4 regions of the Streptomyces sp. NPDC001480 genome follow, and region 3 is predicted to be linked to each of the others. Evidence: riboswitches for the same ligand, from Rfam matches in the RefSeq annotation. Region 3 holds a riboswitch; each other region holds the start of a gene.
The links. A riboswitch is a leader RNA that binds a small molecule or an ion and turns the genes downstream of it on or off. The one in region 3 is predicted to bind cyclic di-AMP.
Positions count from the first base shown of each region.

Region 1: linked by a shared signal. The riboswitch ahead of ACFY01_RS03335 (peptidoglycan DD-metalloendopeptidase family protein) and the one ahead of ACFY01_RS00375 (NlpC/P60 family protein) in region 3 are both predicted to bind cyclic di-AMP.
Region 2: linked by a shared signal. The riboswitch ahead of ACFY01_RS35360 (transglycosylase family protein) and the one ahead of ACFY01_RS00375 (NlpC/P60 family protein) in region 3 are both predicted to bind cyclic di-AMP.
Region 4: linked by a shared signal. The riboswitch ahead of ACFY01_RS37425 (NlpC/P60 family protein) and the one ahead of ACFY01_RS00375 (NlpC/P60 family protein) in region 3 are both predicted to bind cyclic di-AMP.

Region 1 is NZ_JBIAVX010000001.1:703,187-706,713, forward strand. It holds gene ACFY01_RS03330 (SGNH/GDSL hydrolase family protein) at 1-695, opposite strand, end outside; gene ACFY01_RS03335 (peptidoglycan DD-metalloendopeptidase family protein) at 896-1,819, opposite strand; cyclic di-AMP (ydaO/yuaA leader) riboswitch at 1,824-1,983, opposite strand; gene ACFY01_RS03340 (alpha-galactosidase) at 2,292-3,527, opposite strand, start outside.
Region 2 is NZ_JBIAVX010000017.1:108,077-111,603, reverse strand. It holds gene ACFY01_RS35370 (cytochrome P450) at 1-395, shown strand, start outside; gene ACFY01_RS35365 (transglycosylase family protein) at 586-1,617, shown strand; cyclic di-AMP (ydaO/yuaA leader) riboswitch at 1,800-1,984, shown strand; gene ACFY01_RS35360 (transglycosylase family protein) at 1,989-2,693, shown strand; gene eno (phosphopyruvate hydratase) at 3,041-3,527, shown strand, end outside.
Region 3 is NZ_JBIAVX010000001.1:65,466-68,992, reverse strand. It holds gene ACFY01_RS00375 (NlpC/P60 family protein) at 1-1,496, opposite strand, end outside; cyclic di-AMP (ydaO/yuaA leader) riboswitch at 1,505-1,675, opposite strand; partial or broken gene ACFY01_RS00370 (PP2C family protein-serine/threonine phosphatase) at 1,890-2,699, opposite strand; gene ACFY01_RS00365 (DUF1996 domain-containing protein) at 3,011-3,527, shown strand, end outside.
Region 4 is NZ_JBIAVX010000019.1:94,752-98,278, reverse strand. It holds gene pcrA (DNA helicase PcrA) at 1-1,040, opposite strand, end outside; cyclic di-AMP (ydaO/yuaA leader) riboswitch at 1,269-1,446, shown strand; gene ACFY01_RS37425 (NlpC/P60 family protein) at 1,454-2,635, shown strand; gene ACFY01_RS37420 (tellurite resistance/C4-dicarboxylate transporter family protein) at 2,662-3,527, shown strand, end outside.

The sequences.
Region 1 (3,527 bases), 640 kb from region 3:
CGGCGGCCGATCCACGGGACGAGGTACTCGCGGGCCCAGTGGACGTCGTCGCGGCGGATGTCGAGCGTGCCCCGGGGCGGGAGCGGCGGCCAGGGCTGCTCCGGGTCGGCGGGGACGTCCAGGCCGAGCACCTGGCCGGCCCGCAGGGCCACGCGCGTGTGCCCCTCGGCCGAGAGGTGGAGCCGGTCGTGGTCCCAGGCGCGCCGGTCCTGGACCGTCCGCAGGGACCACAGGTCGAGTACGGGACAGCCGTACCGGTCGGCGATGGCCCGGACATGACCGTTGTACGTGGCGATCTTGCCGCGCAGATGCTTGAGCACGGGCACGCCGCGCGTGTCGAAACCGGTCGTCACCATGACCGTGCCCGCGACCGAGGTGAGCTGTGCCACCGCGAGCTCGAAGCGCTCGGCCACCTCGTCGGGGTCGGTGCCGGGGCGGATGATGTCGTTGCCGCCCGCGCAGAAGGACACCAGGTCCGGGGCGAGTTCGACGGCGCGCGGGAGCTGGTCCGCCACGATCTGGTCCAGCAGTTTGCCGCGTACCGCGAGGTTCGTGTACCTGAAGTCGCCCTCGGGCCGCCGGTCCGCGAGGAGGACCGCGAACCGGTCGGCCCAGCCGACGAACGCCCCGTCCGGGCCGGGGTCGCCCACGCCCTCGGTGAAGCTGTCCCCCACCGCCACGTACGACCCGATCACTGCTCTGTTGTCACTCTTCGAATCGTCTGCCACATCGGCCCATGATTCACCTTTCGATGTGACCTACGCGACCGTAATACGGGGTTGACGGACGGTGAGATAAGCCACGGCACCCGAAGGCGCCGGACGGGAATACGCCCGCGCGCACCGAAGGCCGGACCCGGGGATCAGGGGTCCGGCCTTCGGTGGTCCGAGGACCGTCAGGCGACGGCGACGCCGTGCGAGCGGAGGTAGCCGACCGGGTCCACGTCCGAGCCGTAGTTCGGCGTGGTGCGGATCTCGAAGTGCAGGTGCGGGCCGGTCACATTGCCGGTCGCGCCGGAGAGGCCGATCTGCTGGCCCGCCGCCACGGTCTGCCCGGCCGAGACGGAGATCGAGGAGAGGTGGCCGTACTGCGCGTAGTAGCCGTCGGCGAGCCGGATCACGACCTGGTTGCCGTAGGCGCCGCCCCAGCCGGCGGAGACGACCGTGCCCGCGCCCACGGCCTTGACGGAGGTGCCGGTCGGGACGACGAAGTCGACGCCCGTGTGGTAGCCGCTGGACCACATGCCGCCCGGCACGTGGTAGCCGGTGCCGATGGTGGCGCCCGACACCGGCAGGGTGAAGCCGGTGGCGGCGTTCGGCGCCGCGGCGGACGACGGCTGGGTCCGCGTGGCCGACCGCGAGGCCGAGGGCGAGTTCGCGTGCGAGGAGGACGAAGTCTTGTTCGGGGCAGAGGACTTGGCGCCTTCGGCGGTCGGGGCGGCCTGCCGGCCGAGCGTCAGCTTCAGGCCAGGGTGGATCAGCGAGGGGTCACTGCCGACGGCCTCGCGGTTGTCGGCGTAGAGCCGGTGCCAGCCGCCGCGGACGTTCTGCTCGTCGGCGATCTTCGCGAGCCAGTCGCCCTGCCGGACCGTGTAGGTACGCGCGCCCGAATGCGCGGCGGCGGCCTTCTTCCCGGCCTCCGGCACGGCCTGGACGGCCTTTTCGGAGACGGAGTCCTTCGTGGTGGCCGCGGAGGCCGCATGGGCGCCGGTGGCCCCCATGAGGGGCAGCGCCAGCGCGGCGCCGCCGGTTCCGGCGACGGCTATGGTGCGGGTGAAACGCCGGTTCTTGGGACGGCGGTGCTTACCCTTCGCGGGCATGGCGGATTCCTCTCCGGCGCCTGCGAGGTGAGCTGTCGGGTTCGGGCTGGAGCTGCCCGGCCGCGCACGGAGCGCGGCTGCACCCCTAGCCGTCCCGGAGACCGGGACAGGCAGTCGTACCTGGTGGGTCCCCCGCTCCTGCCGTGCACGGGTGAGTGTGTCCGGGCTCCGGGCGGCGGCAGGATTCGGCGTTCCGTCCGGATTGGTGGCGAACGTAAGCGAGCGGGACGCGATGGGACAAGCAGATGGTTCCCTCTGTCCGCGTTTCGCTTGATCCGTTACGGGAATTCCCGGTCACCGTCCGTGAATTCCCTTCGCCTCCACCTCTTCAAATCCCTGGAGAACCATGCGGATTACGTGGACATGACGCACAACGGACGGTCACGAATATGACCCTCCTCACCCTCTCGACCCTCATGACCCCCTATTTCATTGTTAGTTGCAACGAAAGTGCACATTTCGGGCAGATCGCTCAGATGCGACGCAGACGGAGAACCGTCGCATCGAAGTCGCCGCGCAATTCCGTGCGCAGCCCGTGGTGCAGCAGGACGGCGCCTCGATGGATTTCGCCCGTTTCGCGGCATTCGTACGACGCCGTGGAGTCGAGCCCGCGCAGCCGCAGCGCGGGGACCGGCTCGCCGTACCGCTGTGCCTGGAGACAGGCGAGGACGACCGTCTCGTCCCCGAGGACGTACTGCACCGCGCTCAGCCCGCCCTCCGGCGGCCGCAGCCGATGGAGGTCGCCGCGCTGCACGACGGGACGGATCTCCTTGTAGAGCTCCACCCACTCCCGGGCCTCGGCGAGCTCCTCCTCCGTCCACTCCGAGAGGTCGCCGCCGACCCCGAGAACCCCGGCCATGGCGCTCACGAAGCGGAACTTCAGGGAACTGACCCTGTCATTGAGCTGGGTGTTCGGACTGTCGGTGACCCAGGCGGCCATGACCCGCGCCGGGTGGATCTGGCTGAACCCGTGCTGGATGACCAGCCGGTCCAGCGGGTCGGTGTTGTCGGAGGTCCACACCTGGTCCGTACGGCTCATGACACCGAGGTCGATCCGGCCGCCGCCGCCCGAGCAGGACTCGAAGGCGACGCCCGGGTGGGCCGCCCGGAGCCGGTCGAGGAGGCCGTAGAAGCCGCGGACGTGGTCCACCCACAGTCGCTGCGGGTACGGCTCGCCGGGCCAGCCGGCGTCGGTGAAGCAGCGGTTGAAGTCCCACTTCACGTAGTCGACCGGGGCGTCGGAGAGGAGCCCGTCGAGCTGCTCCCAGAGGTACTGCCGGACGTCCTCGCGGGCGAGGTTGAGGACGAGCTGGTTGCGGAACTCCGTGCGCTCGCGTCCGGGCTGGAACTGCACCCAGTCGGGATGGGCGCGGTACAGCTCGCTGTCCGGGTTGACCATCTCGGGTTCGACCCAGATGCCGAACTGCATGCCGAGGGCGTGCACGTAGTCCGCGAGGGGCTTCAGCCCGTTCGGGAAGCGGTCGGGGTTGGGCGTCCAGTCGCCGAGACCGGCGCGGTCGCCGGTGCGGGCACCGAACCAGCCGTCGTCGACCACGAACAGCTCGACGCCGATCGCCGCCGCCCGCCGGGCGAGGGTCGCCTGCTGCTCCTCGGAGATGTCGAAGTTCGTCGCCTCCCAGGAGTTGAACAGCACGGGCCGGTCCCGGTCGGCGTCCGGGATGACGTACGCCCGCTGGTAGGCGTGCCA
Region 2 (3,527 bases), on a different contig from region 3:
GCGTCGAGGAACTCCTGCGCTACGACGGCCCGGTGGAGCTCGCCACCTGGCGGTTCGCCACCCGGCCGCTCACCGTCGGCGGGCAGGAGATCGCACCCGGCGACCCCGTCCTGGTCGTACTCGCCGCCGCGGACCGGGATCCCGAGCGGTTCGCCGACCCGGACGTCCTCGACCTCGGGCGGCGTGACAATCAGCACCTCGGCTACGGCCACGGCATCCACTACTGCCTCGGCGCCCCGCTCGCCCGGCTGGAGGGCCAGACCGCGCTCGCCACCCTCCTCAGCCGTCTTCCCGACCTCCGACTCGCGGTGGAACCAGCCGATTTGCGGTGGCGCGGTGGGCTCATCATGCGTGGACTGCGCACCTTGCCCGTGGAGTTCACGCCCGTCCGGTAATCGACCGGTAAGGGGGACGGCGGGCGGCGCCTTCACGAAAAAGTGACCAGCGTTCAACTCTGTGATCTTCACGTGATCTGCGCGGCATTAACTTGTGACAAGTGATCGTCTGCCGATACGTTCACTCGTCAGCGCGGCGCCTCACCGCAGCCGCCGCGCCGGTTACTGCTGTCTTGCGAAAGGTCACCGCATGCTCTCCGGGAACGGTCGCCACCGACGCCCCCGTCAGGCTCCGGCCCTCCTCGTCGCGGCCGGAGTGACCGGCTCCGCCATCGCCATCCCGCTGCTCGGCGCATCCGCCGCCAACGCGGCCGACGGGACCACGTGGGACAAGGTGGCCGAGTGCGAGAGCGGCGGCTCGTGGAGCGCCGACACGGGGAACGGCTACTACGGCGGCCTCCAGATGTCCCAGGACGACTGGGACAAGTACGGCGGCCTCGACTACGCCTCCACCCCGGACCAGGCCAGCCGCTCGCAGCAGATCGCGGTCGCCGAGAAGATCCTCGCCGACCAGGGCACCAAGCCCTGGACCACCTGTGCCCTCCTGTCCGGCCTCACGTCGAACTCCGGTTCGGTGGACGTCGATACGGGCGTCGGAGGGTCCGGATCGTCCGGTTCCGATGATTCCTCCCATTCGTCGAGCTCATCCGATTCGGCCGGTTCGTCCGATTCGAAGGGGGCCAAGGAGTCCAAGGGATCCTCGGATTCCTCGGGTTCGTCGTCCGATTCGTCGGGGTCGTCCGATTCCGGCTCCTCGTCGGACGCCTCGCCCTCGCCGAGCCTGGACGCCGGTGCGGGATCCAAGGGTGTGGACGGTTCCGCCGGGTCGGGCGAGTCGGCGTCTTCCGGCTCCGGGAAGGCCAAGGGGAGCAGCGGTTCGGCCACGGCGTCCCCCGAGATCGACGACTCGGACAATTCATGGCAGACGGGCGGTTCCTGGAGCCTTGTGGACACCGGGGCGAGCAGTGGTGGCCGTCACCGGGGCGACAGTGCGGATGAAAACGTGACGAAAAGTCAGTCCGCCACCACCTCCGGCCGGCATGCCGCGCGCGACTACACCGTCCGCGACGGTGACACCCTCGCCTCCATCGCCGACTCCCTTGACCTCGAGGGCGGGTGGCGGGCGCTCTATGCCGCGAACAAGGACGCCCTCGGCTCCGACCCGAACAACATCACCCCCGGTCAGACCCTGGAACTCACTGCCGAAACGGGTGCAAAGTAGCGGGAGTTGACGCCCCGTTTTGGGCATGTTGTCCGCTTTGGTGAAAGTGTGGGATGAGTCTCAGAAGCCCTGATCGTCTTTGAAATTCCGCGGATCGCGTGTCTACGGTCATGACCGCTCGCCAATGCGGGCCCCGGCCGCCGCAACGCCGAATCCTGCCAGCGGCTGCCCGGGAACAGTCGTCGCGTCAAGCGCCGTAGGCAGGAGCGGGGGACCCAAGGTAAGCGCCGGGCCCGGAGGTCGAAAGACCGCCGGGGACGGCTAGGGGTGAAGCCGCGCCTCGCACGAGAACCACGCGAGGTGCGGCCGGGCAACTCAACCGGCCCGAACCCGACAGCTCACCTCGCAGGCGTCGGTGAGGGGATCGATCCATGCTGTTTTCCGGCAAGGGCAAGCACCGTCGTCCGTCCAAGGCCGTCCGCGCCATCGCTGTCGCCGGTGTCACCGGCGCCGCCGTCGCCGCCCCGCTGATAGCGGCCGGCAACGCCTCCGCCGCCACCGCCTCCGAGTGGGACGCGGTCGCCCAGTGCGAGTCCGGCGGCAACTGGTCCATCAACACCGGCAACGGCTACTACGGCGGTCTGCAGTTCTCCGCCTCCACCTGGGCCGCGTACGGCGGCACGCAGTACGCCGCCCAGGCCAACCAGGCCTCCAAGTCCCAGCAGATAGCCGTCGCCGAGAAGGTCCTCGCCGCGCAGGGCAAGGGCGCCTGGCCGGTCTGCGGCAAGGGCCTGTCCGGCGCCGCCTACAGCGGTTCGAGCAGCGGCTCGTCGAACTCCGCCGGCTCCTCGTCGAACAGCACCAGCACCCGCTCGACCGACGGGCAGGCCGCCAACCGCTCCGCGGAGCGCCAGGCCCCCGAGAAGACCGTCACCAAGAAGACCGTCACGACCCCGACCGGCAAGAAGGTCAAGAAGGGCGACGGCGAGTACAAGGTCGTCAAGGGTGACACCCTCAGCTCGATCGCCGAGAAGCACCACGTCGCCGGCGGCTGGCAGAAGCTGTTCCAGCTGAACAAGGACATCATCGACGACGCCAACGTCATCTACCCGGGCCAGCAGCTTCACCTGAAGTGACACCTGGCTGGTAGCAGAACCACAGCACCCTCATACCGGTGGTCTCCATGACGGAGGCCCCGTGAGGGTCACGCCCCCCGTCCCCCACGGGGCTCCCCGCTCCGGCGCGTGTTCCCCCGTACGCGCCGGGGCGGGGTCTTTTGGTTTCCCCCAGCCGTTTCCCCGGAGCCGTTTCCCAAGCCTTTTCCCTCCGGCCCTTTGTTCCGCCGGGGAACAATGTGTACCGTCACCGTGTCCACGGGACGGTCGGTCGGCTGCCGACGACCCGGGGACGGTTAGGCTCTAGTCGCAAGGCCCAGCCGCAAGGCACACAGCCCCGCACTTTCAGCGTCACATCCAAGAAGGAGATGCTCGTGCCGTCCATCGACGTCGTCGTAGCCCGGGAAATCCTGGACTCCCGAGGCAATCCCACGGTCGAGGTCGAGGTCGGCCTCGACGACGGCAGCACGGGTCGTGCCGCCGTCCCGTCCGGCGCCTCCACCGGCGCCTTCGAGGCCATCGAGCTCCGCGACCAAGACCCCAACCGCTACCTGGGCAAGGGCGTCGAGAAGGCCGTCCTCGCCGTCATCGAGCAGATCGGTCCGGAGCTGGTCGGCTACGACGCCACCGAGCAGCGCCTGATCGACCAGGCGATGTTCGACCTCGACGCCACCGACAACAAGGGCTCCCTCGGCGCCAACGCCATCCTCGGCGTCTCGCTCGCCGTGGCCCACGCCGCCTCCGAGGCCAGCGACCTCCCCCTCTTCCGTTACCTGGGCGGCCCGAACGCGCACCTGCTGCCGGTGCCGATGATGAACATCCTGAACGGCGGCTCGCACGCCGACTCCAACGTGG
Region 3 (3,527 bases):
GGTGCCGGCGCGGGTGCTGGGGCTGCGACCGCGACAGGGGCCGGTGCGGGTGCGGGTGCGGGTGCGGGTGCAGGGGGCGGCGTCGGGGTCGCGGCTGGGGCTGCGACCGGAGCTGCAACCGCGACCGGTGACGGGGGCACGGGGCTGGGTGCGGCGAGAGGGGTGGTGGTGGCGAAGACACCCGGGGCGGCCCAGGGGGGCGGCGTCGCGGCGAACGCTCCGCTGTCCGTGAGGGGATTGGGGACGCTGAAGGTGCCCGTGCTCGTGACGGGGGTGGGGGCGGTGACGGTTGCCGTGGCGGTGAGGGGGGCCGCGGCGGGGTCCGTTGCGGTGTTCGCGACGGGGTTGGGGACGGCGAAGGCGCCGCTGTCCGTGAGGGGGTTGGGGACGCTGAAGGTGCCGGTGTTCGCGACGGGGTTGGGGACGGCGAAGGCGCCGCTGTCCGTGAGGGGGTTGGGGACGCTGAAGGTGCCGGTGTTCGCGACCGGGTTGGGGACGCTGAAGGCGCCGCTGTCCGTGAGCGGGTTGGGGACGCTGAAGGCGCCGCTGTCCGTGAGCGGGTTGGGGACGCTGAAGGTCCCTGTGCTCGCGACCGGGTTGGGGACACCGGCCATCGCGCCCCTCCCGGCCGTCGCACCTCTGCGGGCCGCCGCTCCGCCCGTGGCGGACAGTCCCCCACTGAGCCCGGACCACTGCTGGCGCAGCCACTCCTGCTCAGCGGGCTGGAGGGCCTGCTCGGGGTCGCCGCGCCAAGGCTGCGGGGCGGGGGGCGCGGGCTCGGCCGCGGCACGCGGTGCGGGCGCGCCCGGCTGGGCGATCCGGCGGGAGAGGAGGTCCCGGGCCGCGGCGAGCTTCTTCTGGTTCTTTTCCTTCGAGGCCAGCGGCGAGGACCGCCGCGGCTCGGCCGCGGGCAGCGCCAGGGGGGCCTCCTGCCGCGGCTCCGGCACGGCGGGCAGCGCGGCGACGGGCCCTGCGGTCAGCTCCGCCCTGGGACGGGCCGTCAGCTCCGGCACGGCGCGTCCGCCCGCCTGCCCGGAGGTCCCGGCGGTCAGCTCCGGCAGGATGCGCTCGGCCGCTTCCAACAGCTCTTTGGGGACCGGCACGTTGGTGCGCCGCCCGGCCGGGCGCTGCGACGACCGGTCCGCGGGCAGCACAGCGGGAACGGAGGGGCCCAGTTTGGAACGTGCCCCCGTCATCCACTGCCGGGCGATGTTGTCCAGACCGGCGGGACTGGTCGAGCGCTGTGACGGCCGGTCCGACGGCAGTACGGCGGGGGAGGTGGGGCCCAGTTTGGAGCGGGCCCCGGTCATCCACTGCTGGGCGATGCTGTCCAGACCGGGATCGTTCCCCCTGTCCGGCCTGCGCAGGCGCACACCACGACCGGGCGTTCCCCCCGATGTCGCGCGGGTCGCGTTGAGGTTCCCCGTGGCGCTCTCGGTCTGGTCGTAAAGGCTGTCGATTCGCTGCCGAACCTCGTCGCGGCTTTCGCGCGCCATGGGGGACGTACTCCTTCCGTGCTCCGCCTACCGGGTTAGCTGGCGGGTTCGGGCGGTCGATGGTGGAAGGCATGCCCTACGGCCCTGCCCCGTCGGGCGGTCGGGCCGATTCACCCCAAGTCGGTTGGGTCCCCGGCTCCGTTGCCCTGCGGGGACAGCGGATTCGGCGGAGGCCGCGCGGCCCGGCGAGGTTCGCCGGGGGGAGCCGTGCGGTCTGGACGCCAACTTAGCCAACTTGTGTGGCTGGTGTGAAGGTTGAAGCGCGGAATGTCCGATACGTAATTGTGATATTCATCTTGGCGCTCGTGACCATCCGGTGAAGGTGCCCGGAGGAGCATACGGAATCCCGCCGCATGGCCACATGACGACGTCTCACGGCCGCGTGATGACATCTCACAGTCGCATGATGACGAGCGCGGTGTCGTCGGTCGCCCCCTCCCTCGGGAGCAACTCCCGCAGGACGGTGTCGGCGAGTCCTCCGGGTGCGCGTCCCGGTGCCGGCCGACGGTGTCGGCGAGGCGCGCCGGCCCGACGTCCATGTCCTCGCGCCGCCGCTCGACCAGGCCGTCGGTGTACAGGACGAGGAGCGCGCCCTCGGTGAACCCGGTGCGTGCCTCGGGCCGGGGCCGGGGGTCGGGCCGGGCGTCCAGCGGGGTGTCGGTGGCCCGGTCGAGGAACTCCACGGTGTCGTCACCGTGGACCAGTACGGGGGGCGGGTGGCCGGCGCTGCTGTACATCAGGGTGTGCCGCTCGAAGTCGATGAACGTCGTCACCGCCGTCGCCGACTCCGCGCCGTCGAGCACATGGGCGTACTCCCCCAGGGCTTTCAGGGCCTGTGCCGGGCCCTCGGTGACGCGGCAGGCCGCGCTCAGCGCGCTGCGCAGCTGCCCCATCACGCACGCGGCCCGCAGACCGTGCCCGACCACGTCCCGACCGAGACGCCGATGCAGTCGCCGCCGCCCCGGTCGACCAGGTCGTACCAGTCCCCGCACACGTTCAGCGCGCCCACCGCGGGCCGTTAACGGACGGCGGCGCGGTGGCCTGCCACCGCCGGCGGGTGGGGAGCATCGCCTCCTGGAGGGCGAGCGCCACCTTCCGGTCCCGGGCCTGGGCCCGGCGCAGCTGCTCGTTCAGCTCCTGCAACTCCCGGGCACGCCGGACGGTATCCGCCATGGCCCGCCGCCCAATCCGACCACCGGTACGGGCTCCGTTTCCCACGAAACCGGAGCGTGGGCGGTGGGATGGGCGTAATCGTCCAGGTTTCAACGAATACCTGCCCCTATTACCGTCCGCGGCCGACCCCGGTCCCGAGCGGACCAGCCGGGCGTGACCTGGGTTTCCTGTGAGTTCACGATGAATCGGTGAGGTGCTTGAACACATCCGGGTCCGGCTCCGTATGGGACGGGGGCTTGCCATGCCGGCCGGCCACGAGGTGTGGGAGTGGTTCTGTGGGACGCAACAGGCGCAGACGCCCGACAGGTGCACGGCGCGCGACCTTCGCCGCGGTGGCTCTGATGCTGGGCGGGGGTGGACTGGTCGCGGCGAACGTCTACGCCTCGGCGACCGAGGGCGGCACGGACGCCCGGGTGCTCCAGGCGGGCGGCTGGGGCCCGGGGTCGGCCACCATCGACTGCCCGGACGTCGGTAGCCGCCTGACCTCCGTCCCGGACGACGCCAGGGCGGACGTCGACCGCGAACTCGCCCTGCTGGACCAGCAGGTGTCCGCCGCCTACCAGCAACTCCAGGCGTCCGCGCAGGCCGTCAGGCAGGACCCGGGGTCCGCCGACGGTACGATCATGAACCCGCTCAAGGAGAAGCGGAGCGCGGCCATCGAGCGCATCGCCACCGCCATCGACCGTGTCGGCGACCGCCCGCAGGGGCTGGCGGACATGGCCGCGTGCACCCTGCGCCCGCCCGCCCAGCAGGGCGGCGCCCAGGGCGGCCAGAACAGCGGCACCCAGAACCAGGGCGGCGAAGGCCAGAACGGCAACGGCCAGAACGGCAACGGTGGCTCCGGCCAGGGCGGCAACG
Region 4 (3,527 bases), on a different contig from region 3:
TCGAACTGGAGGATGTTGCGGATGGTCGCGCCGCGGAAGGCGTAGATCGACTGGTCGGCGTCGCCCACCACGCACAGCTCGGCGGGCGTCAGGTCGTCCGGGCCGGGCGGCACGTCCGCCGGGTGCTCGGAGGTGCCGACGAGCTCGCGCACGAGCGCGTACTGGGCGTGGTTGGTGTCCTGGTACTCGTCGACCAGGACGTGGCGGAAGCGGCGGCGGTAGTGCTCGGCGACGTCCGGGAAGGCGCGCAGCAGGTTGACCGTCGTCATGATCAGGTCGTCGAAGTCGAGGGCGTTGGCCTCGCGCAGCCGCGACTGGTACAGGGCGTAGGCCTGGGCGAGGGTCTTCTCGAAGCCGTCGGCGGCCTGGGCGGCGAAGTCCTCCTCGTCGATCAGCTCGTTCTTCAGGTTGGAGATCTTGGCGCTGAAGGACTTCGGCGGGTAGCGCTTCGGGTCGAGCTCCAGGTCGCGGCAGACCAGGGCCATCAGGCGCTTGGAGTCGGCGGCGTCGTAGATCGAGAACGACGAGGTGAAGCCGAGCTTCTTGCTCTCCCGGCGCAGGATGCGCACGCACGCGCTGTGGAAGGTCATCACCCACATCGCGTTCGCGCGCGGGCCGACGAGCTGCTCGACGCGCTCCTTCATCTCGCCGGCGGCCTTGTTGGTGAAGGTGATCGCCAGGATCTGGCCCGGGTGGACGCCCCGCTCGCCGAGCAGGTGGGCGATGCGGTGGGTGAGCACGCGCGTCTTGCCGGAGCCGGCGCCGGCCACGATGAGCAGCGGGGAGCCGGCGTGGACCACTGCCGCGCGCTGGTTCTCGTTCAGCCCCTCCAGGAGCGCGGCCGCGTCGATCGCCGGGCGCGGGGCACCGTCGCGGTAGTACGCGTCCCGGTCCGGCGGCACGTCGAACTTCCCGCCGAACAGATCGTCCGGAACCGGCTCCGGAGCGTGATCGTCCTCGGGCGGCGGCGGGGGTTCCTCGTCGTGCCCGCGAGGGGCCTGGAGGTCCGCCAGGAAGCTGTCGTCAAAGAGGCTGCTCATCGCTCTCCGAGTCTAGGGCGCCCCACCGACAACCGGCCGCCGCCCTCGGAACTTGGCCGGGGAACGATCTCCTCACCCTGCGGAACCACATGGTCACGACAACGACACACCCGTCTCGTGTCACGAAAATGTATCGGACATATAGTGCACCAACCTTCACATGAGTCACACGAGTTGGCTAGCGTTCCGCCAGGCCGTACGACCCCCACCGGCGAACCCCGCCGGGCCGCGCGGCCTCCGCCGAGTCCGGTGCGCCCCTCGCGGCAGCCGGAGCCGGGGACCCACCGAGACCTTGGGGTGAATCGGCCCGACATCCCCACCGGGGACGACGGCCGTAGGGCAACCCTTCCGAACCACCCGCCCGAACCCGACAGCTAACCCGGTAGGCGGAACATTGGAAGGAGTCGCCTCCCTTGGCGTCGCACCGCAAGCGCCCCTCGGGTGGGGCAGGCATACGCAAGCCCGCCCTCGCCACCGCCGCCCTCACCTCCGTCGCCCTGCTCTCCCAGACGGCCAACGCCGCCCCCTCCACCCCCTCCACCGACGGCAAGCCGAGCATGGAAGAGGTCGAGAAGAAGGTCGACGACCTGTACCGGCAGGCGGGGTCGGCGACCGAGAAGTACAACGCGGCCAAGGAGACGACCGGCAAGCAGCGCCGGCGCGTCGACTCGCTCCTCGACGAGGTGGCCAAGCGCACGGAGAGGCTGAACAAGGCGCGCGAGAAGCTGGGTTCGTTCGCCGCCGCCCAGTACCGGACCGGGGCCGCCGCTCCCGACACCGCCACCTTCCTGCTCGCGGACACCCCGCAGGACTACTTCGACCAGGCCCAGCTGATGAGCCGGCTGACCAAGCGGCAGAAGAACGCGGTCGACGACTACGTCACCGAGCAGTCCGCGACCATGAAGAAGCGGCAGGAGGCCACCGAGAGCCTCCAGACGCTGACCGACTCCCAGCACGACCTCCAGGCCGCCAAGGCGACCGTCCAGAAGAAGCTCGCGACGGCGCGCGAGCTGCTGTCCACACTGACGGCGCAGGAGAAGGCGCGGCTCGCGGCGATCGAGCAGCAGAAGCGGGAGGAGGCCGCGCGCAAGGCGGCGGAGCTCGCGAAGGAGCAGGCGGCGGCGCAGGCGAAGGCGCAGCAGCAGAGCAGCGCCTCGTCGGACACCTCGACCTCGACGGGCTCCGCGTCGGACTCGTCCACGTCGACCTCGCCGTCCTCGCCGACCTCCTCGTCCTCCGCCAAGGCCGCGAACGCGATCGCGTTCGCCCGCGCGCAGATCGGCAAGCCGTACGTCTGGGGCGCCACCGGCCCCGGCTCCTACGACTGCTCCGGCCTCACCCAGGCCGCCTGGAAGGCCGCCGGCGTCAGCCTGCCGCGCACCACCTACGACCAGGTCAACGCCGGAACCACGGTCTCCCTCGCCAACGCCCAGCCCGGTGATCTGGTCTTCTTCTACGACGACGTGAGCCACGTCGGCATCTACATCGGCAACGGCATGATGATCCACGCCCCCAAGCCCGGCGCGTACGTCCGTGAAGAGTCGATCTACTACGGCGGCGAATCGATCATCCACAGCGTGGTGCGTCCGGCCTGAGCCGGCGGGCGCCTAGCATCGGGCTCATGCCGGGCTCCCTCTCACCATTACGCGTCTGGTGGGCCCGGCGTTCACCGGCAGCCGGTGCCGCTGTCATGGCGACCGGGATCGTGTCGGTGGGGTTGCAGCCGGCCGGTCACGAGGTGCTGTCCCGGGCCGCCCTGGGGCTGGCCTGCGCCGCCTGGCTGGGGTTCGCGGCCGGTTTCACCCTGCGGCTGCTGCACGAGCGGGAGCGGTGGGCGGCGGAGGCGGAGACGCCGAGCTCGCTCACCGCGGTGGCCGCCACGGCGGTGCTGGGCACCCGGTTCTCGCTGCTGGGCCGGCCGGTCCTGGCCGAGGCGCTGCTCGCGCTGGCGGTCGTGCTCTGGCCGGTGCTGCTCGTCCACGTCCTGCGGCGGTGGGAGCGGCGCATGCCGGGGGCGGTGTTCCTGGGCTGTGTGGCCACGGAGTCGATCGCCGTACTGGGAGCCGTGCTGGCCGCCGCGACGGCCACGGCGTGGCTCGCGCACACCGCGCTCGTGCTGTTCTGGCTGGGACTGGTGTTCTACGGGTTCGCCCTCGCCCGGTTCGATCCGCGGCAGCTGCTCGAAGGCGCCGGGGACCAGTGGATCAGCGGCGGCGCGCTCGCCGTCTCGGCGCTGGCCGGCGCGCGGCTGGTCGCCGCCGACGGTGGGCGCCTGTACCTGTGGAGCGGCGACGACCAGGGCGTCCTGCGCACCGTGACCGTCGCGCTGCTCGTGCTGGACTGGGCCTGCTATGTCGTCCTGCTGGTCACGGAGGCGGTGCGGCCGCGGCCGGGCTACGACGTGCGGCGCTGGTCGACGGTGTTCCCCATGGGCATGACCGCGGCGGCCACGCTGTCGGTCGGCACCGCCCTGGGGATCCCGTGGCT